One region of the Rhizobium sp. NLR8a genome, then DNA from elsewhere that is predicted to be linked to it. Evidence: predicted binding sites of a transcription regulator. Region 1 holds the regulator's gene; each other region holds the start of a gene.
What was found. The regulator LexA, encoded in region 1, represses DNA repair genes until DNA is damaged. The targets are predictions, from matches to a motif close to TGTTCNNNNTGTGTTCNG.
Positions count from the first base shown of each region.

Region 2: the regulator LexA is predicted to act here: its motif matches at 1,801-1,818, upstream of HJC04_RS00625 (ImuA family protein).
Region 3: the regulator LexA is predicted to act here: its motif matches at 4,829-4,846, upstream of HJC04_RS31695 (ImuA family protein).

Region 1 covers NZ_JABDWI010000007.1:202,493-212,546, reverse strand. Annotated here, with positions in the region: gene eno (phosphopyruvate hydratase) at 1-200, opposite strand, end outside; gene kdsA (3-deoxy-8-phosphooctulonate synthase) at 342-1,187, opposite strand; gene HJC04_RS15340 (VOC family protein) at 1,184-2,080, opposite strand; gene lexA (transcriptional repressor LexA) at 2,276-2,995, shown strand; gene HJC04_RS15330 (ComEC/Rec2 family competence protein) at 2,976-5,408, opposite strand; gene gltA (citrate synthase) at 5,698-6,987, shown strand; gene lpxB (lipid-A-disaccharide synthase) at 7,015-8,184, opposite strand; gene HJC04_RS15315 (LpxI family protein) at 8,181-9,062, opposite strand; gene lpxA (acyl-ACP--UDP-N-acetylglucosamine O-acyltransferase) at 9,066-9,884, opposite strand; gene fabZ (3-hydroxyacyl-ACP dehydratase FabZ) at 9,881-10,054, opposite strand, start outside.
Region 2 covers NZ_JABDWI010000001.1:144,387-154,440, forward strand. Annotated here, with positions in the region: gene HJC04_RS00620 (DNA polymerase Y family protein) at 1-1,073, opposite strand, end outside; gene HJC04_RS00625 (ImuA family protein) at 994-1,755, opposite strand; gene HJC04_RS31460 (hypothetical protein) at 1,930-2,190, shown strand; gene dinB (DNA polymerase IV) at 2,204-3,295, shown strand; gene HJC04_RS00635 (SOS response-associated peptidase family protein) at 3,292-3,789, opposite strand; gene HJC04_RS00640 (SOS response-associated peptidase) at 3,847-4,437, shown strand; gene HJC04_RS00645 (hypothetical protein) at 4,661-5,107, opposite strand; gene HJC04_RS00650 (hypothetical protein) at 5,276-5,863, opposite strand; gene HJC04_RS00655 (SyrB2 regulator) at 6,025-6,456, opposite strand; gene HJC04_RS00660 (DUF982 domain-containing protein) at 6,998-7,477, opposite strand; gene HJC04_RS00665 (hypothetical protein) at 7,874-8,170, shown strand; gene HJC04_RS00670 (DUF982 domain-containing protein) at 8,733-8,999, opposite strand; gene HJC04_RS00675 (CrpP-related protein) at 9,383-9,640, shown strand; gene HJC04_RS32150 (nitrile hydratase accessory protein) at 9,860-10,054, opposite strand, start outside.
Region 3 covers NZ_JABDWI010000005.1:290,243-300,296, reverse strand. Annotated here, with positions in the region: gene leuB (3-isopropylmalate dehydrogenase) at 1-212, opposite strand, end outside; gene HJC04_RS11910 (pyridoxal-phosphate dependent enzyme) at 378-1,310, shown strand; gene leuD (3-isopropylmalate dehydratase small subunit) at 1,413-2,021, opposite strand; gene HJC04_RS11900 (glyoxalase/bleomycin resistance/extradiol dioxygenase family protein) at 2,259-2,678, opposite strand; gene HJC04_RS11895 (hypothetical protein) at 2,785-3,018, opposite strand; gene HJC04_RS11890 (CoA ester lyase) at 3,132-4,037, shown strand; gene HJC04_RS11885 (DUF1737 domain-containing protein) at 4,037-4,243, shown strand; gene HJC04_RS11880 (metallopeptidase family protein) at 4,267-4,704, opposite strand; gene HJC04_RS31695 (ImuA family protein) at 4,867-5,823, shown strand; gene HJC04_RS11875 (DNA polymerase Y family protein) at 5,864-7,282, shown strand; gene HJC04_RS11870 (error-prone DNA polymerase) at 7,279-10,054, shown strand, end outside.

The DNA of each region.
Region 1 (10,054 bases):
ACCGCCTTTTCGACGCCCTTGCCGAGATAGCGCTTGCCGCCGTCGCGCAGCTCGACCGCCTCATGCGCGCCCGTCGAGGCGCCCGAGGGAACGGCCGCGCGGCCCATGCTGCCGTCTTCGAGATAGACGTCGACTTCGACGGTGGGGTTGCCACGGCTATCGAGGATCTCGCGGGCGATGATATCGGTGATTGCAGTCATGGGTTCTTCCTGCTCGGTGGGTGATAAGTCGTTCGAAGCCTGTCATAATCGAAGGCGTGCAAATTACAATGCCGCAATTTCCGGCCTCCGAACCAGCATTCCGTCGTGGCCTAAACCACGAACATGTCAGCTTGTTGAACGTCAGGACTTGGCGATCGCATCGAAGGCAAGCAGCTTCTCGAGCAGTCGCGGCATGTCCTTGAGATAAACCATATTCGGGCCATCGGACGGCGCGTTGTCGGGGTCCTGATGGGTTTCGAGGAAGACGCCGGCAATTCCCGTCGCCACTGCCGCGCGCGCCAGCGTTTCCACGAACTCGCGCTGGCCGCCGGAGGAATCGCCCTGCCCGCCCGGCTGAGCGACGGAATGCGTCGCGTCGAAGATGACGGGAGCGCCCATCGCCGCCATAATCGGCAGCGAGCGCATGTCGGAGACCAGCGTATTGTAGCCGAAGGAAGCGCCACGCTCGCACAAGAGCACATTCGGATTGCCGCTGGCGTTGAGCTTCTTCAGGACGTTCTTCATGTCCCAGGGGGCGAGGAACTGGCCCTTCTTGACATTGACGGCACGGCCGGTCCTTGCGGCGGCGATCAGTAGGTCGGTCTGACGGCAGAGGAAGGCCGGGATCTGCAGGACATCGACCACCTTGGCCACCTCGGCGCATTGCTCGGCCGTATGGACGTCGGTTATGACCGGAAAGCCGAATTCCTTCTTGAGGTCGGCAAAGACCTCCATGCCCTTTTCCAGGCCGATGCCGCGCTCGGCCGAGAGCGAGGTGCGGTTGGCCTTGTCGAAGGAGCTTTTGTAGACAAGACCCATGCCAAGCTTTGCGCAAAGCTCCTTCAGCGTGCCGGCGACCATGAAGGCGTGGTCCCGGTTCTCCATCTGACAGGGGCCGGCAATCAGCGACAGGCGGGCGGTATTGGAAAAGGTGACCTGACCTTCGCCTTCGCCGATCCTGACTTCGGAATTCGTGTCGGTGCTCATCGTGTTTCCTCGAAGGCGAAGAGCGCACCCTGCCCGGGCGTAGACTTCACCAGAATGCGATTGTTCTTGCGCGTGAATGTGATCCCGTTAGCACCCAAATGCGCTTCTGTCACGGCAAGATCGGCGACGGTGAAGAGGATTACCCGGCCGCGCAGACCACGATCGGCGGATGAGACGGCAAGCTCGAAATAGGCCTCCAGCCCTTCGGGCGTCATCAGGCTGATCTTCGCATTTGATGCCGCGATATTCACGCCGAAACCGGTTTTCTCCGCCGCCGCCTGCCCTATCGCAAGCCCGACGAAGGCGGCGAATGCCGCCGGGTCCGGCGCACAAAGCGCGATCTCGGCAATGCCGATCACGCCATTGGCATGCGTCTCCAGCGCGGCGCGATCTGTCGGGAAGGAATTGATGCGCTGGCAGGTAAAGAGAAAGAAATCGGGTGCGCGCAGATCAGCTGCAAAGGCCAGCTTGAAGCTGCCGACGGTCTCCGAACCATCCGGCATCCGCATCGGCCGGCTGAATTGCAACATCTCGCCGGCGCTCGCGCCGTTGCTGACGAAGCGCTTATGATCGAGGCCGGCATCCTCGCTGAGGAAGGCCAGCGCAGACAATCCCTCCTCGCCGCAGCGGAAGCGGAAGGCGCGATTGCGGGCGATGAAGACATTGCCGTGGCGGGCCGCTGCCTCGCTCTCCTCGACGCTCGCCACGCCAAGCGGCTCCAGATAGGTCTTGTCGGCGAAAAAGACGCAGGCATTCTCCGTTCCGAAGGGATGGCGCCCATCGGCGGCGACGGTGAAACCGAGCTTGCCGAGCCTCTCACGCGCCAGATCGATATTGACCACCGGCAGCACGACGTGATCCAGCGGATGCGACTTGGCGGAATGCGCGTTCATGATATCCTCCTGAAAGGGGCAAAGATGTGCGACAGCCCCTCCCCGAATGCAAGCGATGTGCGCCAATCCCGTCGAATGAAATTAAAAATCTCGACGAGTTGGCCCGAAGTTTTACGGAAATTTAGCTACTTGCGGAACACATATGGAACATATAGTGTCTGTTCTGGATTTGTTTCAATCAGGGGTCTGACGTCGATGCTCACGCGCAAACAACAGGAGCTTCTCCTTTTCATTCATGAGCGCATGAAGGAATCCGGCGTCCCTCCCTCCTTCGACGAAATGAAGGATGCCCTGGATCTCGCCTCGAAATCCGGCATTCACCGCCTGATCACGGCGCTCGAGGAGCGCGGCTTCATTCGCCGCCTACCGAATCGCGCCCGGGCGCTTGAAGTGATCAAGCTTCCGGAGGCCTATAACCCCAGCCTGCAACAGCGCCGCGGTTTTTCGCCGAGCGTCATCGAGGGCAGCCTCGGCAAACCCCAGCCGGTCGCCGCCCCCGCTGCCGCAAAGCCGGTCGCCGACAACGGCAACTCTGTCTCCGTGCCGGTCATGGGAAGAATCGCCGCCGGCGTTCCGATCTCGGCGATCCAGAACAACACGCATGACATCGTCATTCCCGCGGACATGCTTGGCTCCGGTGAGCACTACGCGCTGGAGGTCAAGGGCGATTCGATGATCGACGCCGGCATCTTCGACGGCGACACCGTGATCATCCGCAACGGCAGCACCGCAAGTCCCGGCGACATCGTCGTTGCCCTCGTCGACGACGAGGAAGCAACGCTGAAACGCTTCCGCCGGAAGGGCGCCTCGATCGCGTTGGAAGCCGCCAACCCGGCTTACGAGACCCGGATTTTCGGGCCGGACCGCGTCAAGGTGCAGGGCAAGCTCGTCGGCCTCATTCGCCGTTATCACTGACAGCAGCCGGACCGGATTCGGTAAAACTGTCTTTGCGCCAATCATAGGCGCGATGGCGCATCCATGGCCGCGATAGCGCCTCGAATGCGGTTGCGACCTGCAGGCCGGCATCGGCGAAGCGCAATTCGACGGAACCGGTCCTGCGGAGCGTCTCGCCGGTGAAGAGCGTCCCGCCTGAACGGCAGCTGTTGAAACGCAGGCGGACCGAGGTCACGACGATATCGGCCGTATCGCAGGCCGGGCCGAGATAGGCGGCATTGTCGATGACGGTGACGATATGGCCATTGCCGAGTCGTGATGTGCACCACGCCTTCTTGACGCAGGAAAACCGGTTTGCTTCACCGCCTGCTGCGGCTGCCCGCATCGCTGCGCTCGCTTCGTTCTGCTGATCGCGGGAAAGCCTGACTCGGCGGTCTTCTCCTTCCGGCGGGATAGCCGGACCATCCAGCATCTTCGGTGGAACATGTGTCGGCAGGACCAGCGCTCGCTGCCACTGGTCGAAGATGAAATCCGGCGGGTTTTCACGGTTGGACGCGATTGCCTCAGCCGCAACGACCGCAACCAGACCACCATCCTCCGAAATCACCAGATCCGGCGGGCGGGGAGCCGGCAGCAGCAGTACGGTGAGTGTCGAGACGGCGATGATGGATGTGCCGACATGGCGCAGCCGGGTGCGCAGCAGCGTCAGCAGCAGAAAGCCTGCCACCGCCACTGCGAAATACCAGGCGGGCAAGCGGCCGATGCCGATATCGCCGCCCCAGCCGGACACCGTCTTGGCAACCGCAATCACCAGATCGAGGCCGAATCCGACCACCGTCCAGAGCGGAGCATCCAGCCCGAAGGGCATGAGCAGCATCGCCAGCAGCCCGGCCGGCATGACGATGAAGGAGATGATCGGCATCGTCGCAAGGTTTGCCGGCAGGCCGTAAGCCGTCAGGCGATGAAAATGCTCGATCGAAAACAGGGCGGTGGAAAAACCGCCGATCAGCGAGGTCAGGAAGACGCCGCCGAAGAAACCGGCGACGACAACCACCGGCCTGATGATCGGCAATTTCAGGAAAGCGTTTTCACGGACACGCCTGTCCTTCCACAGCTGATAGCCCGATACCAAAGCCAATGTCGCGGCAAAGGACATCTGAAAGCTCGGTCCCAATACTTCCGAAGGTGAAATGGCGATGATGATGAGCGCAGAGAGAACGACATTGCGCAGGCTGATCGACGGCCGATCGAAGAAGACGGCAATCAGCATGATGGTCATCATGATAAAAGCGCGCTCGGCCGAAACCCCGAAACCGGAGATCAGGTAATAGGCGGTGACGGCCATGAGCGCACCGGCGGCGGCGATCTTCTTTGTCGGATAGGCTTGGGCGACGCCGGGAAAGAGGCAGAGCAGCATGCGGAAGCCGACGAAGAAGATGCCGGCCGACAGCGCCATGTTGAGGCCCGAGATCGCGACGATATGGGCAAGGCCGGACTGGCGCAGCGCCTCCGTCGTCGTCTTCGAGATGGCGCGCCGTTCATCCGTCACCAGAGCAGCGGCAAAAGCGCCGGTATCGCCGGGCAGGATCGATCTTATGCGGTCGCCGATGCTGCTGCGCAGCCGGTAGAGCCATTCGAGCAGAGCGTCCGACGTCGAGCTGGCCGCCTGCGGGCCTGCCTCCAAGTCGAGTTTCTCCGGCGCACCATAGAAGAAACCGTTGGCACCGATGCCGTCGAAATAGGCACCGAAGGAGAAATCGTTGAGCGCGGGAAGTGCGGGGCCCGCCGGCGGTGTCAGCCGTGCCTTGCCGGTGATGATGTCGCCGATTTCGAAAGGCGCATCGGCGCCCCGGACGATCGCGGTGATGCGTCTCGGCGGCCGTTTCAGCTCCGGAGCCTCGGTGCCTGTGACGGCAAGAATGTAGCGCCAGCGCCCGCGGCCGTCCCCTTCCCGCCGTTCGACACGGCCGGTCACCGTCGTCGTCACGGATGAATCGAGGATCACCGTCGAAGCCCGCCAGCTCTCAAACTGAGCCGAGAGCATGCCGCCGGCGAAAAGTGCCAGCGCCATCAAACTTGCGCGCAAGGCCGGCCGGCTGGGACCGGTGAGGAAAACCGCGGCCGCCGACACCAGCAAGCAGAGCAGCGATGGAACGAGGGGCAAATCCGATGCCGCAAGAAACCAGAAGGCCGAGCCGGCTCCGAGGAAGACCGGCGAGAACAGCAGCATTCGGCCATAATCGGCCTCTTCGCCCAGCATGTAGGCTCCGGCAGGCAGCGATTGCCGGGCGGCGGCCAGCAGCCGATGACGCAACGGGGTCTGCGACTGCGTCCTTACCGATTGAGTCACCACCGCAGGCGCAGGAAAATTCGGCGGATCGGCAAGGCCGGCGCCCACTTGCGGCCGCAATTCGGCTGTCGTCTGTTCCTGCATGCGCCGCCCAAAATGCCCCGCGAAGTCGCCAGAATGCAACCTTCACGCAAATCCGGCAAGAATAATCGGTTGAAATACGAAGGAAAACCCAAAGGAGCAAAAGGCAAGTCGAATCATCGGCTTCCGTTATGCGTGCGGCTCATCGCTGCGGTGCCTAAAAGGTGATGCCGCAATGCACAAAATGCCATCACGGTAACTTGGCATTAGCGTCACGATCATATAGCTATCGGAAAGGACGCTTAACCCCTATGGCGCTTTTGTGGCGCCACCGACATTTCGGAGGATCAGCATGACGGATCAAAGCGCTACAATAAAAATCGGTGACAAATCAGTCGACCTCGCCGTTAAAAGCGGCACGATCGGCCCGAGCGTCATCGACATCGGTGCCCTCTACAAAAACACCGCTTCCTTCACTTACGATCCGGGCTTCACCTCGACCGCATCCTGTGAATCCAAAATCACCTATATCGACGGTGACGAAGGTGTGCTGCTGCACCGCGGCTATCCAATCGAGCAGCTTGCCGAGCACGGCGACTTCCTCGAGGTCTGCTACCTCCTGCTCTACGGCGAACTGCCGACGGCCGCGCAGAAGAAGGACTTCGACTATCGCGTCACGCACCACACGATGGTGCATGAGCAGATGAGCCGCTTCTTCACCGGCTTCCGCCGTGATGCGCATCCGATGGCTGTGATGTGCGGCTGTGTCGGCGCCCTGTCGGCCTTCTATCACGACTCCACAGACATCACCGATCCGCACCAGCGCATGGTCGCCAGCCTGCGCATGATCGCCAAGATGCCGACGCTTGCCGCTATGGCCTACAAGTATCATATCGGCCAGCCCTTCGTTTACCCGAAGAACGACCTCGACTATGCGTCGAACTTCCTGCGCATGTGCTTTGCCGTCCCCTGCGAGGAATATGTGGTCAATCCGGTGCTTGCCCGCGCCATGGACCGCATCTTCATCCTGCATGCCGATCACGAGCAGAACGCTTCGACCTCGACCGTCCGTCTCGCCGGTTCGTCGGGCGCCAATCCGTTCGCCTGCATCGCTGCCGGCATCGCTTGCCTCTGGGGCCCCGCCCATGGCGGCGCCAACGAAGCGGCTCTCAACATGCTGACAGAAATCGGCACCGTTGACCGCATTCCGGAATATGTCGCCCGCGCCAAGGACAAGAACGATCCGTTCCGGCTGATGGGCTTCGGCCACCGCGTCTATAAGAACTATGATCCGCGCGCCAAGATCATGCAGAAGACGACGCATGAAGTGCTTGGCGAACTTGGCATCAAGGACGATCCGTTGCTGGAAGTTGCGATGGAGCTGGAGCGCATTGCGCTCACCGACGAATATTTCATCGAGAAGAAGCTCTATCCCAATATCGACTTCTATTCCGGCATCACGCTGAAGGCGCTGGGCTTCCCCACCACCATGTTCACCGTGCTCTTCGCGCTTGCCCGCACCGTCGGCTGGATCGCCCAGTGGAACGAGATGATCGAGGATCCGGAACAGCGCATCGGCCGTCCGCGCCAGCTCTATGTCGGCGAACCGAAGCGCGACTACATCCCGGTTTCGAAGCGCTGATCGCTTCAGAGCTCAAAAGAAACCCGGTCAGGAATGGCCGGGTTTTTTCTTGTTCAAAACGTCGAGAAGGATTTCGGCGGCCTGTTCGCCGGGCGGCTTTTCCGTCTGCATGCGCTGCCAGATGAGCTCGTAGCCTTCCTTCATCGCCTTAAGCTGATAGGTGTCGGCCGACAGCCTTTCCATCCAGCGCGCAAGGCTTGCACCGCGAACGACATCGTTCAGATATTCCGGCACGACCGGGTAATCGGCGATCAGGTTCGGCAGCGCACCGGTCCAGGTCTTGATGCCCGATGTCAGCATGCGCATGATCCAGTCGACCTTGTAGGCGGAGACGACGGGAACGTCGGCAAGGGCGAGTTCGAGAATAACGGTTCCGGACGCCGCCATGGCCGCATCGGCCTCGGCAAAGGCCTTCCATTTTGCTTGCGCGCCGACGACGATTTCCGGCTTTACCGCCCACGCCGCCGTGATTTCGTGGACAAGCGCTTGCCTGTGCGTCACCGTCGGCAGAATGAAGCGTGTCGGCCCATTGCGGGCGACGAGTTCATTCGCGGCGATCTCGAAGTAAGGCAGAAGCTTCTGGATCTCGGAGGAGCGCGAGCCAGGAAGAAGCAGGATCGGACCGTTACCTGGCTGCCTTCCCAGGCGCAGGCGACGTGTCTCCAGCAGCGCTGGGTCGGCGACCAGACGATGCCCGACGTAGGTCGTCGCCGGCCCATTGAGGCGCTGCATGGCTGCCGGTTCAAAGGGCAGGACGGCAAGCACGTGATCGACATAGGCGAGCATGCGCGTGGCGCGATATTCCTTCCAGGCCCAGACGCTCGGACAGACGTAATTGACGACCGGCAGATCGGGCAACGCGGTGCGCACGCGCTTGGCGACGCGATGGGTGAAATCGGGACTGTCGATGATGACAAGGATATCCGGCTTTGCGGCGACGATCTCAGCCGTGGTTTGACGGATCAGGCCAAACAGCCTTGGCAGCCGGCTCAGCACCTGGGTGATGCCCATGATCGACAGCTCGGAAAAATCGAACAGGGATTTCAACCCCTCCGCCTGCAGCCCCTCGCCGCCAACGCCGACAAGTTCCACCGGCCCGCTGTAAATCCGCTTCAGCGCCGCGATGAGATCGGCGCCAAGCAGATCGCCCGACACTTCCCCGGCAATGACGGCGATCTTCAGCGGCGCTCCGTTCATTCGAGCCCCCATGCCGGCAGACCACGATCGATGCCGCAGACGAACAACCCAGCCTCGTCGGCGGCGCTGATGACCGCGGTCCGATCAAGCACCAGCGAGCGACCGGCCTCGATTGCGATGCCGGCAAGGCCGGCTTTCGCAGCGTTCAGGATTGTGGCAACGCCGATCGCCGGCAGGTCAGCGCGAATGTCCTGTTGCGGCTTGCAGAGCTTGACGAGCACGCCGCGGCGGCGCGGCGAAATCCGTCCGGCGGTCCTGAGGCCGGCAACACGGTCCAGCATCTCATCTGTGCCCTCAAGTCCTTCCAGCGCGACAACGCGCCCGCCGATGCTGACTGCACCCTGCCCGACATCCAGCCGGCCAAGCGTCTCGGCGGCATCGGCGGCTCGGCTGATATCTCGCCGGTCTTCCTCGCCGGGGGCGGCGGCACCAAGCGGGCCAACGGAAGCGAGCAGGTCGGGGGCGATCTCGTGGGCGCCGACGACCCGCCGCCCGTTCCCCTCGATCAACCGGATCACCATCTGCAGAACCGTATCGTCGCCGCCTGAGAGCAATGTGCGAATGGCGGCCGGGACCTTCATCAGAATGCGCAACGTCGGGCGCACCTCGCGCCATTCCGGCCGGCGGCGCACACTTCCCGACATCACCACACGTCCGACGCCATATCGGTTGAAGAGGCCCTCAAGGGCGGCGAAATCGCCGATGCCGATAACGGCGTGATCATAGCCTTCCCAACGTGGATCACTTTCGTCCTTCAGCGCGACGATAACGGGATTTTCGCCAGCCGCGCGCGCGGCTTCGGCGACATAGCAAGGCAGAAGGCCACCGCCGGCGATGATCGCCAACCGGCCCGCAGCGGTGTCGCCTGTTAAAGCCACGGACTAGCCCTTCTGCCCCCGGGTCGGCGAGGACAGTGCGCGGTCGCTGTCGGCTGCAATGAAGTCGAGGATCTGCACCACCTGCTCGCAATCGGCATATTCCTCACGGATCGCGGCGGCGTTTTCGCGCACGGAGCCCGTTCCTTCGAAGATCGCCTTGTAGGCGCGGCGCACCCGGTGGATGACAGCGCGGTCGATGCCGGCCCGCGTCATGCCGACGACGTTGAGGCCGCCCAGCAGACCTGGATTACCGTTCAGCATGCCATAGGGAATGACATCGTAACTCACCGCCGACAGGCCGCCGACGAAGGCGTGGCGGCCGACGCGGGTGAACTGGTGAACAGCCGAGCCGCCGCCCAGGATAACGCGATCCTCGATGACGACATGGCCGGCGAGCATGACGTTGTTCGACATGATCACATGGTTGCCGACCCGGCAGTCGTGCGCGACGTGGGAATTGGCAAGGAAAAGGTTGTTGTCGCCAACGATCGTCTGGCCGCCGAAATCGGCCGTGCCGGTGTTCATCGTCACACCTTCGCGGATCGTGCAATTGGCGCCGACCGTCAGCGTCGTTTCCTCGCCGCCGTGGTGCACGCTCTGCGGATCACCGCCGACCACGGCCATCGGAAAGATGCGCGTGCCTTTGCCGATCACGGTGCGGCCGTTGACGACCGCATGCGCCAGGAGCTCGACATTCGCATGCAGGACAACATGCGGCCCGACATGGCAGAAAGGACCGATTTTGACGCCCTCGCCGATGGTAGCTCCGTCTTCGACGACAGCCATCGGATGAATACGGGCGCTTTCGGCGATATTGCTCATGCCTGATCCTTACGAACGATCATCGCGCCGATATCGGCTTCGGCGACAAGTGCGCCGTCGACCTTGGCGTCGCAATGGAATTTCCAGATATTGCCACGCTGCTTGTGCTTCTTCACGTGGAATTCGACGCGGTCGCCGGGCACGACCGGCTTGCGGAAGCGCGCATTCTC
Region 2 (10,054 bases), on a different contig from region 1:
ACATCGGTCACCTGCTCCTCGATGAGCGACGACGCCGACTGCGCCTCGATCAGCGGCTCGGCGATGATCGAGGCAAGACTGAGCTTTTCGATGCCAAAGCCAGGCTCGATCCTCTCGATCCGATCGCGGAAGAGTTTCGTCAGCCAGGCGATATCGCGGACCGGCTTGGCCGTACCGGCGCGGAGCGACTGAAGCGTGTTGTCGACGCGGTGCACGATGAGATCGGCACGTCGAACGCCAAGTCCGCGCTTCTCGAGCTCCAGACAGAGCTGGCGCACGAGGCGGCTCACGTATTTCTCAATGGTTTCCGGGGCGCCGATCGGCTCGGCGAAAGATTTTTGGACTTCGACGAGATCCGCGGGCCGGATCGGGTCGATCGGCTCGGCGACGCGGCCGAACAGCTGGTCGAGACGCCGTGCGACCTCCGGACCGAAGCGGAGCGTCAGCGGCGCCCGCGGCGTGGCGGCGAGATCGCCGACGGTGGCAAAGCCGAGGCTGCGGAGGCTGGCCACAGTTTCCCCCGGCAGTCGCAGCGACGACAAGGGCAAGCGGTTCACCGCCCGGGCCGTTTCGCCGCGCGGGATGATGATCGTTTCGCGATCCGTTGTCCGGGCGAGCGCATGCGCCGCGCCCCAAGTGTCGGCGATCGCCGCACGCGCCGCGAGGCCGCGGCCACGAAGCCGATTGACGAGACCCGACAGCATCAGATCCTCGCCGCCCTGAAGATGATCGGCGCCTTCGGTGTTCATGACGATGCCATCAGGAGGATCCATGGCAACGACAGGAGAGTATTGTGACAAGGCCCAGAGTGTCAGCCGTTCCAGCGCCGCGAGATCGGCTGCCGGATCCGCATCGATCATCATCAGGCCTTGGACCAATGCCTGCGCCTTGGCCGCCGGCGTGCCGAGACGAAGGCCGAGTTTGGTCGCTGCCAGATCAGCCGCGGCAATCCATCGCTTCGAACCACTCCTGGCGATCACCACCAGCGGCGTTTCAACCGATAGCGAAGGATCGTCCCGCCTGATCCGGTCGGTCGGCAGTGTCGGAAGAAAGACAGATACGACCCTGGCCATCACATGCTCCGATGATGAATTCGCCTCCCTCCCCTGCTTTGACCCGCATCAGCTCCGCCAGCCAACGCGCCCGCCCGACACCGGCGACCGGCAACGGCTCGGACGGCAGCACCGAGATCCGCCAGCGGGTTGCCGCCGCCGTCGGCATGCCGAAATCCGACGCTTCTGTCTGGCGCCGCCAGCGGCGGATCACCAGGCCCAATGTCCCGGATTTCTCTGCCGCCAGCTGCAGCCGGCGCGATGCCGTCATCGGTAGGCGCACCAGTTCGGCGACGACGGCGCCAAGCCCGCCATAGCGAAGGGCCTCTTCGAAGCTTGCGAGCACGGTCTCTTCTCTGTCGCATTCGACGAAGATCACGCGGTCGGGATGCAGTCCGACCTGGGCAAGTGCGGGGAAGAACAGATCGAAGCGGGTGAGGCACCACACGACCTTGCCGGTGGTGCGGGCGGCGATGCCGCCGATGAAAAGGGCTGCCGCCGCGCCGTCGACGGCGCCATTGCCACCGCCGGCGACTTCATGCAGCGCGCCATATGCCAGCCCCCCTCCCGGCAGTTGCGCATCGATCTCGCCAACCCCGAACGGTAGGACACTGCGCGCGCGCAAGCCGGCCCCTTCCAGGCTGGCGATTTTCTCGCGCAACTCGTCGAGAATGGCATTCGAAGTGGCGACGGCTGCGGTCATGATCTCCTTTACGGCAACCCGTTTTCGGCTTGAGATGATGAAATATGTTCTGTATTTGTTCTCAAAGCGGAAATGAGTCAATGCGCATGTGGCGCGCGGAAGTTGAGTGATAGTGCCGATGGAGAAAATCCGCGAACGGATTCAATTCGATGGCGTGAATGGGAATTTTTTCGCATGGCGCGACCGGAGCCTGTGAACGATCTGGATCCGAGACTGAGGGATCACCGTGAGCCGATCATCGAATTCATCTGTCACCCATGTCATCGCCACTGCGCGCTTGAGCGCAAGCTGTTGGTGAAAGCATTCGGCGCCGGTGCCAGCTTCGCGGTGATCCGCCGGCGCATGGGGATGGGCTGCGAGCGAATGCAAACGCCGGAGGGTGACAAATGCGGCGCGCACTTCCCATGCCTGAGCGAGCGATACAGAGGGTCGTGATGGAAGCTAGGCGATGACAAACGACGAAGGCAGCGAGCGGCCGCGCAAGATCGTCCACATAGACATGGACGCCTTCTATGCGTCGGTCGAGCAGCGCGACAATCCCGAGCTGCGCGGCCTGCCGGTTGCCGTCGGCTATCCTGCCGCCCGCGGCGTCGTGGCTGCCGCCAGCTACGAGGCACGCAAGTTCGGCGTTTATTCGGCGATGCCTTCGGTGACCGCGAAGCGCAAATGCCCTGACCTCATCTTCGTCAAACCACGCTTCGATGTCTACAAGGCTGTCTCGTTGCAGATCCGCGCGATCTTCGCCGAATACACGCCGATGATCGAGCCACTCTCGCTCGACGAGGCCTACCTTGATGTCACCGAAAACCTGAAGGGCATGGAGATCGCCACCGAGATTGCCGCGGAGATCCGGGCGAAAATCAAGCAGGTCACCGGCCTCAATGCGTCGGCCGGGATTTCCTACAACAAGTTCCTCGCCAAGATGGCATCCGACCTGAACAAGCCAAATGGTCAGGCCGTCATCACGCCGAAGAACGGCCCGGCCTTCGTCGAGCAGCTTCCGATCAAGAAATTCCATGGCGTCGGACCGGCGACTGCCGAAAAGATGCATCGGCTCGGGATAGAAACAGGTGCGGACCTTAAGGAAAAGACACTCGAGTTTCTCGTCGAACATTTCGGGAAGTCGGGACCATATTTCTATGGCATCGCCCGCGGCATCGACAATCGTCAGGTCAAGCCGGACCGGGTGCGGAAATCCGTCGGCGCGGAAGACACGTTCTCTGAGGACATCCACTCTTTCGAGCCGGCACGCGAAGGCCTTCAGCCGCTGATCGAGAAAGTCTGGGGTTACTGCGAGGCCAATGAAATCGGCGCCAAGACGGTGACGCTCAAGGTCAAGTATGCCGACTTCACCCAGATCACCCGCAGCAAGACGGTTGCGGCACCTCTGCAAACGATCGGCGATCTCGAGGAGGTGGTCAGCCTGCTTCTCGCGCCGATCTTCCCGCCGCGCAAGGGAATCCGCCTGCTCGGCGTTACGCTGTCATCATTGGAACGGCAGACCTCTGAAGTGGTGCCCCAGTTGCGGTTGGCGCTTTAGATCGCCAGCGTCGCCTGGGTTGGATCGGTCGAATGGCGCTTGACCCGGAATGTCCCTGCCGGCAACGGCCGCAGGATTTCCTCCTCGGGCATGAGCCCGTCGAGCCAGGCCAGGCGTTGATCTCGTCTCAGCACCGCCATCTGGCGGTTATGAAACGGCGCGAGATCGGAATTCGCTTCGATTGTCAGGATGGCGTAGGCTTCCGGCCAGTCCTCAGTCTCCGGCCGCCAAATCCCCGCGAAGTAGAACCAGTCGCCGTTGGCGAGCGAGAAGCTGAAGCTCTTGTGGCGAAACTCCGAGGCCGGCACCAGGCAGCGGTCGGTCGGAAACGTCCATCCTTCTGCCCGGACGACGGTCACGGCGTGCGCATCGCCGTCGCGCGGGCGCAGGCCCCACGGCAGCTCCACCATCTCCACATCGCCGTCATGGCGCCTTATGATCACGCGGCGCTCATCGAGCGGGGCGTCGGACTGGAAAACGGTCGCACTCATCATAGATAGAACATATCAGGAACGACATTCCCACACAACCAGATCTTAGACGGAGGACGTATGTGCAATGATTATCGGCTGATGGTGGATGTCGCCTCGATCGTCGAGGACTTCGCCGAGCTCAAGATCAAGATCCGCTTCGGCGAAGGCGCGCCGAACCTCGAAGGGCGTGAGGACATCAAGATCACCGATCTCGGACCCATTGTCCGAACGATCGACGGGACCCGGGACGAGGCCGAGCTCGTGCAGCGGCGCTGGAGCTGGCCCGGGCCGAACAAGCGTCCGGTCTATAACTTCCGGTCGGAAGGCCGGGAGTTCAATTCGAATCGCTGCCTGATCATTGCCGATGGTTTTTACGAGTTCACCGAGCCGAAGGACCCGAAAAAGAAGCGCAAGGACAAGTGGCTGTTCACCCAGAAGGACGAGCCGATCTTCTGCATTGCCGGCATCTGGCGCGAAACGCCGGATGTGGGACAGGCCTTCACCATGCTGACCATGGAGCCGGGGCCAGACATTGCTCCCTACCACGACCGGCAGATTGTTATCCTCGAGCGGAATGCCTGGGCCGATTGGCTCGATCCGACCGTCTCCGCGAAGTCTCTGATCAGTCCGCTTCCGGCGGGGACGCTGGCGGTGGAGCAGGTCGGTTAGCGCCCTCTTGCAGCAACTCGTCGAAGGGACGTGCCGGAACAAGACTTCTTGGGCGGAGCACGTCTGCGGTGAAAGGGAGTCGGACTATTCACCCAGCTGTTCTCAGAAATGGTGGCAAAGGACGTCCGGAAATCGGAGTTTGGAAAGTCACCGGCGCTCGGCGCCAAGGAGGCTTTGGAGGACACATTGCCGAACTCGGAGAAGCTGGCACATCAGTCACCTCTCAGACAACGCCAAGTCGTTGGAGCATCGTCCGAAGCTGCAGATTTTCCTCGCGGAGTCGCTTTATCAGCAATGCCTTGAGACGCCGGTTTTCAGCATCAAGCGCAGCCAGTTCATCAACGGGAGCTTCGACGGAAGCGGCGAAAGATCCTTTGCGGCGCTCGCCGCTTGCGCTGTCGGCATGATTTCCCGAGCGGCTCTCGCCGATGCGCGTCGCTGCTTTTCGAGCCGGCCTCTTGGCCGACTGTCTGTTCGATCGGGCGATGGAGCGGACGTGATCGTGATGGCTTTGCGATGGGTCGATTGGCATCGGTTCGACCAAAGAAGCGGCGAGCGGAAACTGGTTGCTGGCGTCATCGCTCTGGTCGAGCTGATTTGCTGGCTCTCGGTACTGGGCCATTTCGTTGGGTTCGCCGACAGCGTCCAGTTTGTGCTTGGGTTCGAACAAGTGCGGCGCTTCCGTCTCTGCCTGACGGATGAAAGCCTTGATATCGGTGTTTCCCCAGATCGAATTTGCCTGGGTTGTCAATCGCCGGCGACCCGACTTGAATTCGACGACGAAGTTTCGCTGTGGTGTTTTCATATTTACATTAGACCTTTAGATTCTGTGCCAAGCTCAATTGACGTCGAACCGTTTCAGCATCGTCTTGAGCTGGGCGTTCTGCAGCTGGAGCTTCCGGGCGAGCTCTCTTTTCAGTTTTTTGATGTCCTCATCAAGGCTTGCCACATCGTCGAAGAACGCGTCGCGCGCAAAGGACCGAGGGACGCCTTGACCTTCACGTGTCACGACACCGGCCCGCGCGCCTGTGTTAGCCTGGGCTCCCATCCTCCGCTTAACGCGGCTGTGCGGAGACCTTGTCCGAGACTTCGAATTTGTCTCGATTGGCTCATCGGCGCTTTCAACTGAACGACGCGCTTCGCTTGGTGAGAGTGGCAAAGCCTCGTCACCAACGACCGGCGGTGCCAATGCCTGCGCTGCATCGCGATCGCCTTCAATGTCGTCCGATGCCGATGCCACTCTCTCGACCAGAACAGCCTCGTTGTATTCCGCTGGGGCGTAGTCTTCAGTCGAAGGAGATGCCGGCGTCTGGTCCGCCTGATAATCGAGAGCGGGATTCGTATCATGCCCGATGGAACTCTCGAGCCCTTTTGCCGCTCGACGCCGCGACGTCAAATCGACGAGGAATTTCCACGGTGTTTTCATCGGCATTTCACCTCGATCAAGCCGGGCTGCGATGCTGCATAGCGCCCTGTCCCCACTCGCAGGTCGGCCGGGCACGATGGAGGCGCCCGGCGACGATTTTTCTCCTGAAGATGCGGTGGCTGAGGCCGCGATGGCGGCCGACCTAAATGTCTGCGTGCTGATCAATCCAGTCCGAGCCGTTTGCGCAGATCGGTATTTTCCTGCCGCAGCTTGTCGGCCAGCAATTTGCGCAAGCGCTTGTTCTCTTCTTCAAGATGGATCAGATCTTCCAGCTCATCAATCACCGGTGCGGATGCCTTTGCCGTTTGCGGGGCAGGCTTGGCGATCTTATTTCTTCCTCTCCCCTTGAGGGTGCCCTTGCCATCGGAAGGCTTTGCCTCGATCGACTTCGGCTTTCTTCCCCTGCCCCGTCCAACAGGTTTTGCCGCACCTGACGCCGGCGCCGGTTCGGTCACCGCCTCGGTCGCGGCAGAAGCCGGTTCGGCAGCTTGCTTTTGACGACGCGGCGCACGCTTCTTCTTAACGTCCGCATTTATTGGCGCACTGGTTTCTGCGGCCCCGGCAGCAGGGCTCGTATTATTCTCATCAGCCATCAGACATCTCCTCTATAGCCAAGTCACTTTTCGACGGAGTGAAAGAAGGAGTCAACAAAGGCGCTACGGTTATCGCCCGCCTAATATCATGAATTCGACGGCATGTGACTCGACCGCCTCCGAACCTAACTCTTTTGGCTAACTCTTCGCGGGTCGTGCTGGCGTTCTACTATGCTAGCGGGAAATCTGGAGAGGGGCATGCACTATCGCCAAAGGTCGGTGCTGTTCGCGTCGGGCGGTATAACTGTGGCAGATCTCGACAAGCCAGAACTGCTGATTGCCGCGCTTTTGTCGGCCTCGGGCTCGCGGGTTGGCCGCCTATCTGGAACAATTGCACAGGCCACGAGTTAATGGTTCAGTCGGGCGTAAGCGTAATCGGAGCGCGGCGCTCTCCCCATCCCTCGGGTGTCCGAGGTTGCTTCCAGCCTTCGAGCTGTGACGCGGGGTTCGAATCCCTGCCCCGACAACCAAATTCGATATAATCGAGCAAAGCCCGGCAATTTCTCGTCGGGCTTTGCTGCTTGAAAGTCGCGTGGCGCGCTCAGCTTGCCTTTTTCACGTCGGGTATGTCATCGGGCAGCACGTGCATTCCGGCCTCGTGCGCGGCTTCGACAAATGCAGCTCTTGCTGTTTCACCTTCGGTGTAGAATTCCAGTGCTTCGACTGAGCGCATTAACGCATAGTGGAACTTTTCGCCGCCGCGATGATGCCACTTACCGCTTAGCAACATCACCGCCAATTGGTCGACGGTTTCCGCTTTTCGATAACGTCCTGTTCCATCGATCTCGACTTGGAGCGGCTTGCTGTAAGATAGGTATTCATCTCGGAAACCCTTAACATATTCAGTATCACTAAAATGCAAGGCGACTCGTTTGTCTACCTCGAAATATTTCGGAATACAGGGAACAAACTCTGCCGCGCTCACTGCCCCGTCAAATCGGCGCGAACGGGATTCACATCTTCTTTGTCCGGTCGGGATTTCAAGGATCAATGATCGATCGTTCGCCGACGTCTCGCTCATTGCCTCCGTGAGCTTCCGCTCTAACTTGTTCTATATGGTGCCGCGCATTCTTGGATAGGCACTCGAGAGGCCGCTGTCTCCCGCCCTAACGGAGGAGACGCTATGCTCCAATCAAATCTAGGTATCGAACACATTCCCTCCTTCGGGCGATGCCGCCTGTGGATCGGCATCGGCTCGAACCTCATCTTGTGCCCGTCACTTGAAACGCTCCGATATTCCCGTCGAAGCGGATGCGCCTATCAGCTATGTCCATTTCATCGAAAGCGGCATTGCCTCAACGATGACCACGTCACCAATTGGTCGGGGGCCTCGAAGTCGCAACCATCGGCCAGGAAGGCATGAGCGGGATTTGCATCACTCGACCTGGATCAGACGCCGGTGCGAACGTCCGTTCAGATGGCAGGTTCCTCTCTCCGCATTGGCGTTCCCGATCTCAGAGAGGCCGCGAACGCCAGCCCCTTGCTCAAAATCCTCCTCCACTTCACGCCCACGATCATGATGCAAACCGTGGCAACAGCTTCTGCAGCCGACCGCTACACCGTCGATGAACGCGTGGCGCGGTTTATCCTGATGAGCCATGACAGGATCGATGGTGACGAGATCATCGTGCCCACGAACAGGGCGCATACCTGCTTGGAACGCGACGGTCCGGCATCTCCATGGCACTTGCCGTTCTTGAAGGAGACGGAATGATTAGGGCGTCCCGCGCGACCATCGTCGTGCGCAATCGTGACAAGCTAATTGCCAAGGCCGGCGGCAGCTACGGCAATGCCGAGGCCGAATATGCCCGCGTGATCGGCTCCTGACGCACGACCCGCCTCCGGGCGAACGACGCCCGGCGGTTGCATGTGAGCAGGTTAGCATCGAGGCCTACTTGGCCGCAGTCCTTATGGACGAATGGGGGCATCTTTCTGCCCATGGCCAGCGGGACCCGCGAACTCCACTCTTAGGCTTCGAAGGATTTCCTCCCGGGAGTGGCCCTGGGAGCGCAGGTCTACGACCCGTGCCACGAAGCCATGATGATCTGGCGAAATCTTCATCTCATTGCAAGCATCGACGATGATCGCCTGGAGTTGTTCCAGGTCGTCAACGTCGATTGCGAAATCAGAAAGATGGCCCAATTCCACGCCCATTTCAGAGGCAGCGTTTCGACATTTCCGGTGGCCACGAGAGCAACCAGAAGCATGATAGCGCGATTGCGTCCATGATCCAGCGTTATTGGCATTGAGGCGTCAATGTCTCGGCCAATTAAATGTTATCGAGGAACGACGGTTAGAGCGGCGATGCCAGCCGCGTCGGCAGCTCGCAAAAGTGCTTCACGGAATTGCTCTGGAGCGATCCGCCCGCTGATAGCATCGACACAGGCTTTTACAGCAGCCACGTACTCTTCGCCATCATCCGAAGGCCAGTCCCTGATCAGAATACCCGCTGCTTCGCCGAGCGTCCGTACGATCTTGCGTGTTGTCCGATCACGAAGAGCCAGCCCGACCGGCGTAAACACTGACGATGTATTCCAGCACATGCGAACTCTCACCTAAACGAGTAATGCTGCCTCATACCGATCTATAAACGTATATTCGAAAATTCGAAATTGAAGTTTCTGTGACCGATATTGCATCAATCACTTCATTTAAGTAGAACACAAAGAAAAACTTCTAGTTAATCTTGCGGCCAATGCGCCCAGGGAATACAGCTCGTAAACCTAACGCCCTCAAACCCCTTTCCGTGAATGCAAGCTCAGGGCGTGGAGACGCGATGATTTCAGATCACTACGCATTCAGGTGGCACGGACCGGCTAGACACGAGTGCCCTCACGCGAAACCGTGCAAATTAACCCCTACATTAGCATTAGCTTGCATGCGCGAATTACGATGCTACCCTCGCCCAGACCGTGGGGGATTGCGCATGACGATTGAAGAGCTGATTGACATACAGGAAGCGGGCGCAAGGGCGCGGGTGCTCGGTCTAAACGCCAATGAGAACCCCTACCTCTCGCCATACAGGATGCCCACCGGCGATGCCGGTTCTCTCGGAGATTGGCTTGCGCGTCACGACGCATGGAAGTTCGGTTGGGAAGCGGAGGACGCGAGCCGCGAAGGTAAGATTGCTACTCACTTCAAGAAATTGATCTCGATTCACAGACGACGTGCACTCGATGCGTGAGTTTATCGATAACGATGCCTCAGTTGCAATTTGGCTCGAATCCCGGCATCTCCGCCCCGCTGCCGTCGTCCATCGCTGCAACAAATGCCGATGCAGCTCAGGGCGCTCCGACAAAGGTCGTTGAGTGCCCTTTCCAGATAAGCCAGCCATGCTTCCAGCTATCGTCGGGCGCGGAAAAATACATTGCGCTGACATCGAGAAAGTAGTGAAGGAAAACAGCTAGTCGAGTTTTACAGGCTGACCATGAGGCGTCCGTAAATAAGCCTCTTGCCACGCGTGCTCACGTTCGTGAAGCTCTGCCGCAGACACCTTCCCGTCATTAGCCAGCAGCCGTTCCAGCGCGGAAAGGACAGCTCCAAAATAGGCATCCGAGTTATCGGCCGCCCCCCTTGAAGCTGACGCGCTTATCTCCGC
Region 3 (10,054 bases), on a different contig from region 1:
AGAACGGCATCGGCGGCAAGCGCCTTCTGCATGTCGGCTTCCGAGATCGCCGCGCCATGGGCATCGTAGGCGCAACCGCCGACAAGACCTTCATCGGTGACGAAACCGGCATTCATTGCCTCGTTCATATAGGCGATGATCTTGCGGACCTCGCCCATGGCCTCGGGACCGATGCCGTCACCCGGCAGCAGGAAAAGATTGCGCGCTGTCATGAAACCCTCCTGGAAAAACAAGTTGCGGTTTCTTAGACCCCGGAAATGGGCATTTCAAGCGAGAGAAGCGGTGAATCGGTACGCTTCATTTCCGGTCGCGATGGTTGCTCCTGTGGCCGCAAACGGATTAGAACAGCCGTCACAGTTTCATTTCCTGGAGGTTCCATGGCTTCAGCACCTCTCCATCTCGACACGCCTCTGGTTCGGACATCCCCTGGCTATAGCGCCAGCGGCAAGCCGCTCTGGCTGAAGCTCGACGCATTACAGCCTTCCGGCAGCTTCAAGCTGCGCGGTGTCGGCCGGCTGTGCCAGCACGAGGTGGAAGATGGTGCCCGCGAGATCTTCTGCGCCTCCGGCGGCAATGCCGGCATTGCTGCGGCTTATGCCGGCCGGGCGCTCGGCGTGCCGGTCACGATCGTCGTGCCGGAGACGACGGCGGCCGATGTGCGGCAGACGATTGCCGCAACCGGCGCCAATGTTCTCGTCCATGGTTCGGCTTTCGATGAAGCCAACGCTCATGCGGTCGAGCTCGCAGAGAGCCGTAAGGCGACCTATGTGCACCCTTTTGACCATCCGCTTCTGTGGGATGGTCATGCCACGCTGATCGACGAGGTGGTGGCGAAGGGCGTGACATTCGATTGTGTCGTCACCAGCGTCGGCGGCGGCGGGCTGCTGGCCGGCATTGTCGAGGGGCTGAAACGGAACGGGCTTTCCGACATTCCCGTCATCGCCGTCGAAACCGAAGGGGCGGCTTCGTTTCATGCCAGCCTCAAGGCCAATGAACGCATCTCGCTTCCAGCGATCACCTCGATTGCAACGTCGCTCGGCGCAAAGCAGGTGGCGCAGCATGTCTTCGAGCTGCCGAAGCAGCACCCGATCGAAAGCGTTGTCGTCAGCGACGCCGATGCCATCGCCGCCTGCCTGAAATTTGCCGATGCGCATCGCATCCTCGTCGAGCCGGCCTGCGGCGCCGCCCTTGCCGTTGCCGATGTGCGTGCCGGACTGCTTCAGCGTTTTGACAATCCGCTGATCGAGGTCTGCGGCGGAATCGGCGTGTCGCTGGAAAAACTGAGGGTCTGGAAAGAGAAGTTTTTCTGAGCTGCGCCAGTTACAGCGTCCTTTGCGCGCGTGAGATGCGCGCCGCTATAAAGAAAAAGCCGGGCAAAAGCCCGGCTTAATCGATCGGCAATTGGTCAGAGCTTAAGCGGCCCAAGGGTGCGACGCGACGTTCTTCTTTTCGAACTCGTCGATCGCCTTGCCCTTTTCCAGGGTCAGGCCGATATCGTCGAGGCCGTTCAGCAGGCAGTGGCGCTTGAACTCGTCGAGATCGAACTTGATCGAGCCGCCATCGGGGCCGGTGATCTCGAGGTTCTCGAGGTCGACCGTCAGGATGGCGTTGGAGCCGCGCGAGGCGTCGTCCATCAGCTTGTCGAGGTCTTCCTGGCTGACCTTGATCGGCAGGATGCCGTTCTTGAAGCAGTTGTTGTAGAAAATGTCGGCGAAGCTGGTGGAGATCACACAGCGAATGCCGAAATCGAGCAGCGCCCAGGGAGCGTGCTCGCGCGAGGAACCGCAGCCGAAATTGTCGCCGGCGACAAGGATCTTGGCATCGCGATAGGCTGGCTTGTTCAGCACGAAATCGGGATTTTCGGAGCCGTCTTCATTGTAGCGGGCTTCGGCGAAAAGGCCCTTGCCGAGACCCGTGCGCTTGATGGTCTTCAGATAGTCCTTCGGAATGATCATGTCGGTGTCGATGTTGACGACCGGCAGCGGCGCTGCAACGCCCGTGAGCTTCACGAATTTATCCATGACCCATGCTCCATTTCAGCAAATGTACTTTCCTGGATGTGCATCTAGTCCAGTTTTTTGCCGAAATGAAGGAGAATCTTTCTAAAGCGTACCGCGATCTTTCAGATTCGCTTGCTACGCTTTAGGTCTGGTCTGCCGCATGTCGTTCTCGCAAAACCGCTGCACACTATTGCGCGAACTGCTTTCAAATGGCGGCCACGCGACGTTTCGCGTGACCTGGCGACGGTACGCGTCCGGTTATTTGGCGGGCGCGTTCAAGCCCCAGAGCACGCCGAACGGGTCGCGAAGCTGGCCGTAGCGGTCACCCCAGAACATCAGTTCGACCGGCATGACGACTTCGGCGCCGGCGGCCACCGCACGATCCCACCAGAAATCGATATCGTCGATGACAAGCTGGATGGCAAAGCCTTCATGACCTTTGAAGGGATGGCCGTGTTCGGGATAGGCATCCGCCAGCATCAGGGAGCTGCCATTGATATAGAGATGAATATGCATCGTCCGGCCGCTTTCATCGACCGGTACCCGGTGGGCCTCTTCGGCGCCGAAGGCCTTCTTGTAGAATTCCGCGGCCTTCACCGCGCCGTCGACCGTCAGATAGGGCAGCAGGCCATTCTTCACCGGCGGTAACTTGGCCGGCTTGTTTTCCGTCGTATCCATGCACGTCCTCCATCGTTTTTGAGCGCCGGCAGAATGCCCGGCTGCTTCAAAGACGTATCACGGAAGCATGATGCGACAGTGTCGCCAATTTTTTTGAAAGCAGGCCTCAGAGATCGATGATCGTGCCGCGACCGTCGTTCCAGATGCGCATCTCCGGCTTGCCGTTGTTTGCCTTGGCGCGGACCGGAGCGGGCTTCATCTTCATCGAAAGCGCGCGTCCGACCATGAGCACGGTCAGGATGCCGCCGACAGCAAGCGTCACCGAGAAGGTGAGAAGCAGCATGGCGACAAAGAAGGTGGCGCCGGCCAGCATGAAGAAGATGGAGCGAATGTTCTGCATGGGTTTGAGACCTTTCTACAGAAAGGAATGTGGTCCTTCCTTTTCCTCTCTGCAAGGCAAGCATGGCTTTTTGTTGTCTTGCCGGGCTTTGCGAAGCTTGGCACTAATGGATGATGAACCAAACCAAACCTTTCCGCTCCGCAAGTCTGCGCCGCTCGGTGCTGAGCGTGCCAGCCATCAATCTCCGCGCGCTCGAAAAGAGCCGTTCCCTTGATTGTGATGCGGTTATTTTCGATCTGGAGGATTCCGTCGCGCCCGAGAACAAGGGCCATGCGCGGGAAAATCTGCGTGCTTTTTTTGCCGGACCGCCGCTCGAGGGCAAGGAAAGGATCATTCGCATCAATTCTTTGTCATCCGGATTCGGGGCGGCAGATCTCGATCTGGTCAAGGCGCTGTTGCCCGACGCCGTTCTCCTGCCGAAGGTGGACGCGCCTCGGGATATCACCGACATCGGCGATCTGCTTGCCGATGCGGATGCCCCGGAGGAGTTGCGCATCTGGGCCATGATCGAGACGCCGCGCGGCGTGCTGAATGCCGGAGCGATTGCTGAAGCCGGCTGCATGCTGGGGGCGCGGCTCGATTGCCTGGTCGTCGGCCTCAATGATTTGCGCAAGGAAACCGGCGTCCTGCCGCAGCCGGGGCGAAGCTTTCTCGTGCCTTGGCTGATGCAGGTCATTCTGGCGGTCAAGGCCTATGGGCTTGATGCGCTCGACAGTGTCTTCAACGATTTCCGGGATGACGAAGGTTTCGATGTCGAATGCGGGCAGGGGCGCGCCATGGGTTTTGCCGGCAAGATGCTGATCCATCCCGCGCAGATTGCGGCCGCCAACCGGCATTTCGGCCCGAGCCCCGAGGAGATTGCCGAAGCGCAGGCAATCATATCAGCCTTTGCCGATCCGGCTGCCCAAGGCCTGAACGTCATCAATGCGAACGGGCGGATGATCGAACGGCTGCATCTTGTCCAGGCCGAAGCTCTGGTTCATAAAGCTCGCCTGATTTCTGCAAGAAAGCCCGCCTGATGAAACTCTACCGCTTCCTGACCGGCCCCGACGACGCTTCCTTCTGCCACAAGGTCACCGCCGCCCTCAACAAGGGCTGGTCGCTGGAGGGCCCACCGACCTATGCCTTCAATGCCGCAACCGGCGCGATGCAATGCGGCCAGGCCGTCGTCAAGACTGTCGAAGGCAAGGATTACGATCCGGAGATGAAGCTCTCCGAGCAATAGCGCGTTCTGCCGAACGCACGGTTTCAGCGCTCGGCGGCTTCCTCGGCGCTGGCCTCGATCCGCTCCATATCCTCATCGCTCAGTCCGAAATGGTGGCCGATCTCGTGGATCAGGACGTGAGTGATGATATCGCCGAGCGTCTCGTCGTTTTCTGCCCAATAATCGAGGATGGGGCGACGGTAGAGGCGAATGCGGTTCGGCATTTCGCCGGTTTCCACGGTGAAACGCTCCGAAATTCCCCTGCCTTCGAAAAGGCCGAGCAGGTCGAAAGGCGTTTCCAGCGCCATATCCTCGAAAACGTCGTCATCGGGAAAATCCTCAATCTCGATCGTGAGATTGGTCGTCAGTTGGCGGAATTCATCCGGTAGATGGCTGTAAGCCTCCATGGCCAGCGACTCGAAAGTGCTGATCGTCGGCGCATGGCGGTCCCGCCAATCATCGCTCAGGTCTATGCGGGCCATGAATATTCCTTCCTTTGCGGGCCCATATAGAACCTTTGCCGCCGATTTTCGAGTGCGGAATCAAAGGCAGGAATAAATTCATAGAAAATGGTTGTTGACTCTTCTTCAGCTCTCTGGAATCCATAAGAACATAACAGGAACAATACGGACGGAGTAAACGCCATGGCGCAGAACGCCCTGGCGCGCGAGCGGCTTTTTGCGCTCCGCGAAACCATCGCCAAGCTGGAAGGAAAGCCTGCGCCGGCGCTTGCGGCAGCGGAGCGGGAAGCCCTGGCTTCGGGTGAGACCGGGCGGCAGGATGCGGAACGGAATGGACGCAGACAGCGCTTGTCGTTTGGGGTGGCATCGCTCGACGAAGCGATGGAGGGCGGGCTGCCGCTCGATGCGATAACGGAAATCCGTTCGGCGCTTTTCCGGGATGCGGGAGCCGCCAGTGGGTTCGCCCTTGCGGCCGCAACGCTGCTGCAGCGGGTGGAGGAGGAGGCGAGCGACTGTTCGCCAATACTCTGGATCGGCGATCCGGTCTCGACGATGGAGGCCGGCCTTCCCTATGCGGTGGGTCTGCAGGATTTCGGCCTGCGGCCTGAGCGTTTCCTGCAGGCTTTGCCGCGCAAGCTCGATGAGGCGCTCTGGCTTGCGGAAACCGCGCTGGAAAGCGGCGCCTTTTCGGTGGTCATCCTGGAGATCAGGGGCAATCCCGCGCATGTCGGTCTGACCGAGAGCCGGCGGCTCGGTCTTCGCGCCAAGGCGGCCGGCCGGCCGCTCTTCCTGCTTCGGCAGGCAGGAGAGGAGGAGGCGAGCAGCGCCGCCTTCCGGCTGCTTGCCGAGCCTGCGCCAGCCGGCATGCGGGCTCTGCCGGGTGGATCGAGACTTGCCGGCAGCATCGGCAATCCGGTTTTTCATCTCAGCCTGGAGAAGAGCCGCAACCCGGCTCCGCTCTCCCTTCTTCTGGAGTGGAACCCTCATGAACGTCAGTTTTTCCCCATCAACGAGCCAAGGCACGCTCTTACTCCAGACGAACGGTCAGCGTATCCTGGCGCTCAGCTTTCCGCACCTTTCGACGGACAGGATCGCCCGCAGAAAATGGGGCCTCTCCTGGCGTTCGAGAGGGCGTCCTGAGGCTGCGCCGATCGTCTGCGCCGGAAAGCACGAAAATGCCATGCGGCTGATGGCGCTGGACGAGGCCGCGGAGGCGCTTGGCCTGAAGAAGGGCCAGGGTGTCGCGGAAGCGCGCGCCATGCATCCGAAACTCGATATCGTCGAGGAGGATCCGGCCGCCGATGCGCGGCTGCTCGAAGCCATCGCCGACTGGTGCGACCGCTATACGCCGTTGGTGGCGATCGACGGACGGGACGGGCTGTTTCTCGACATTAGCGGCTGTGCCCATCTTTTCGGCGGCGAGAGAGCGCTGCTGAAGGATATTCTGCTCAGGCTTTTCCATATGGGGCTCGACGTCCGGGGTTCGATCTCCTCTTCGCCCGGCCTTTCCTCGGCCGTCGCTCGTTTTGGCAATGGCGGCGTCATCGAAGACGAGGAAATGGAGGATATGCTGGCGCCGCTGCCGGTCGCCGCGCTTCGGCTGAACGAAGACACCGTGGCATCGCTGAAGAAGCTCGGGCTGAAATATATCGGCGATGTCATGAATGCGCCGCGGGCGCCGTTGACCCGCCGTTTCGGGGCAAGCCTGCTATTGCGGCTCGATCAGGCGCTCGGACATGATGAGGAACCGGTTTCGCCGCGCCTGCCGGTTGCGAGCCTTTCGGCCGAGCGGCGGCTGGCCGAGCCGATCGGCACCGAAGAGGATATTCTCGTCCTTGCCGGCCAGATCGCCGTGTCGCTGAAACCCTCCCTGGAAGCCCGCGGCGCCGGCGGCCGCGTCTTCGAACTCGTGCTGTTTCGGGTCGATGGCCGGGTTTTCCGGATTTCGGTCGGCGCTTCACGGCCGCTCAGGGAGCCGAAGCGGATCGCGGATCTTTTTTCCCAGCGTCTGCAGGCAATTCATGACGATCTCGATGCCGGATATGGTTTCGAGATCCTGCGGCTGAATGTCGTGCGCCATGAGCCCTTCGAAGGAACGCAGGGCGATTTCGACGGCGGCCGGCAAAGAGAGATCTCGCTTGCAGCTTTCATCGACCGCGTCTCGGCTCGCCTTGGCGCAGACTGTCTCCAAAGCTTTCAGCTCCGTGAAAGCCATGTGCCGGAGCGTGCGGTTATCATAACCCCACTCATGGAGAGTTTTCCGGCGCATCGCAGGAGCGAGGGAAGCCGTCTTTCCGCCGCTCGCAGCGAGCGGCCTCTGAGGCTTTTTGCCCGACCGGAACCGGTGGAGGCCTTGCTCGCCGAAGTTCCGGAAGGGCCGCCGCAAAGTTTTCGGTGGCGCCGCTTGCAGCATCAGGTTCTGCGCAGCGAAGGCCCGGAACGGCTTGCAATGGAGTGGTGGATCGATGGCGCCGCCGCCAAAACGCGTGACTATTTCCGTGTCGAGGACAATGCCGGGCATCGTTTCTGGATTTACCGCGAAGGCTTTTACGGTGAAGAGCCGCCGCCGCGCTGGTTTATGCACGGGATTTTCGCATGAGCGCGGCGCCTGCATTTTTCGAGATCGGCGCCCGCACCAATTTCTCCTTTCTGGAGGGCGCTTCGAAACCTGAGGAAATGGTGGTGCAGGCCGCGGCGCTGAAACTTTCCGGTCTTGGAATCGCCGACCGGAATTCGGTTGCCGGTGTCGTCCGGGCGCATGCGCAGGCGCAGGAGATCGAAGAGAAATTCAGAAGAAGGCACGAGAAGAACCTCGACGGCAGAGAGGAAGAGAAGATTCTCGATCCAATCCGGATTCAGCCGGGCGCCCGTCTCGTTTTTTCAGACGGAACGCCTGATATCCTTGCTTATCCTGAGAACAGGCGAGGGTGGGCGCATCTCTGCCGTTTGCTGAGTGCGGGAAATTTGAGAGCGGAAAAGGGATCCTGCCTGCTTTACGAGGCGGATATCATGGAATGGGGGGACGAGATGATGCTGGCCCTCGTTCCCGGCCAGGCGGCTGCCGTCGAGCCTGTCGCCCAACAGGAATTGGAAGCCTGTCTCGCCCGGTTCCGGAACCGTTTCGGCAAGGCGTTTCACGTGGCGCTGGCGCCTGCCTATGATGGCCGCGACAGGCAGGTTTTCGCGGCACTTTCCGTAATCGCCGCCCGCCACCGCATTGCTGTCATCGCGACCAACCAGCCGCTCTATCACCATACGGATCGCCGACCCCTTTCCGATATCGTCATTTCGATCCGCGAGCATGTTCCGATCGCCGAAGCAGGTTTTCTTCTTGCTCCGAATGCCGAGCGTTATCTCAAGGGCCCACGTGAAATGGCCCGGCTGTTTCGCGATTATCCGGAGGCGATCGCCAATACCGGGACATTCTTCGGCAGGCTTTCGTTTTCGCTCAATGAGCTGAAACACAATTACCCGCCGGAAAACGATCCCGGCGAGACGCCTTATGAAACCCTCGAACGTCTGACGAAAGAGGGCGCTAAGAAGCGCTATCCGGATGGCGTTCCTGCTCAAATCCAGACCCAGATCGACTATGAACTCGATCTCATCCGGGAGAAGAAATACGAGCCTTATTTCCTGACGGTCCACAAGCTCATCCAGCATGCGCGTTATGAATTGAAGATTTTGTGCCAGGGCCGCGGTTCTGCAGCCAACTCGGTCATCTGCTATTGCCTCGAGATCACGGAAGTCGATCCGACCAAAAGCACACTGCTTTTCGACCGCTTCATCTCGATGGATCGCGACGAGCCGCCTGACATCGATGTGGATTTCGAGCATGACCGCCGCGAAGAAGTCATCCAGCACATCTACAGAAAATATACCAAGGAGCATGCCGGGCTGACGGCTGGCGTCACCACCTATCGCACTCGTTCCGCCGGCCGCGAGGTCTCCAAGGCCTTCGGGCTTTCGGAGGACGTCCAGGCGGCGATCAGCAGCCTGGTCTGGGGCTGGTCGGAGGATAATCTGTCGGAGCGGGATGCCAAGGCGGCTGGGCTCGATATTTCGGATCCGGTGACATCAAACGTTCTGCGCTATGCGTCCGAACTCCTCGGATTTCCGCGTCACCTGACCCAGCATGTCGGCGGCTTCGTCATCACCCGGGATCGGCTCGATGAAGTCGTGCCGATCATGAAGACGGCGATGCCGGATCGCTATATGATCGAATGGGACAAGGACGATCTCGACAACGTCAAGATCCTGAAGGTCGATGTTCTGGCTCTCGGAATGCTGACCTGTCTCAGAAAGGCTTTCTCGCTGCTCGAACTGCATTATGACGTGAAGAAAACCCTTGCCGATCTCGGCAACAGGGAACACGGAGACGAGGGCGTACCGGTTTATGACATGATGTGCCGGGCCGACACGCTGGGCGTCTTTCAGATCGAAAGCAGGGCGCAGATGAGCATGCTGCCCCGGCTGAAGCCGCGCCGATTCTATGATCTCGTGATTGAAGTGGCAATCGTCCGCCCGGGGCCGATTCAGGGCAATATGGTCCATCCCTACCTGACGCGGCGGGAGCAGTCGCATTCTCCAGGTTTCAAGATCGACTATCCGAAAGACGAGATGATCCCGATCCTCAAGCGGACGCTCGGCGTGCCACTGTTTCAGGAACAGGCGATGCAGATCGCGATTACGGCGGCGGGCTTCTCGCCTGCCAAGGCCGACCGCCTGCGCCGCTCGATGGCGACCTTCAAGCGGTTGGGAAAGGTCAACGCGTTCAAGGATGATCTGATTAATGGCATGACCCGCAGAGGCTATCCGAGGGACTTTGCCGAACGCTGCTTCAGCCAGATCGAAGGCTTCGGCGAATATGGCTTTCCGGAAAGCCATGCGGCTTCCTTCGCCCTGCTGGTCTATGCCTCGTCCTGGGTCAAGGCCTATTATCCAGACGTCTTTTGCGCTGCCATGCTCAATTCGCAGCCGATGGGCTTTTACGCGCCGGCGCAGCTCGTTCGTGATGCCAGGGAACACGGGGTCGAGGTCCGACCCGTCGACATCAACAGATCCAATTGGGATTGCCATCTCGAGGAGGCGGTATTCGACAGAAATGCCGTCGACAGGCGGCATGCCGATATGCGAGCCCTCATCAAGGCAAAGCGAGCCGTTCGCCTCGGCTTCCGGCAGGTCAAGGGTCTGTCCGAGAAGGCGTTGGAGAGCCTTCTTGCCAACAGGGGCGATGGTTATGGCTCGGTTCGTGATCTCTGGCTGCGGTCCGGCCTCGACAAAGCCGATATCGAAAGGCTGGCGGATGCCGATGCCTTCGGTTCGATCGGCCTGTCGAGGCGTGAGGCGCTTTGGGCTGCAAGGGCGCTGGATA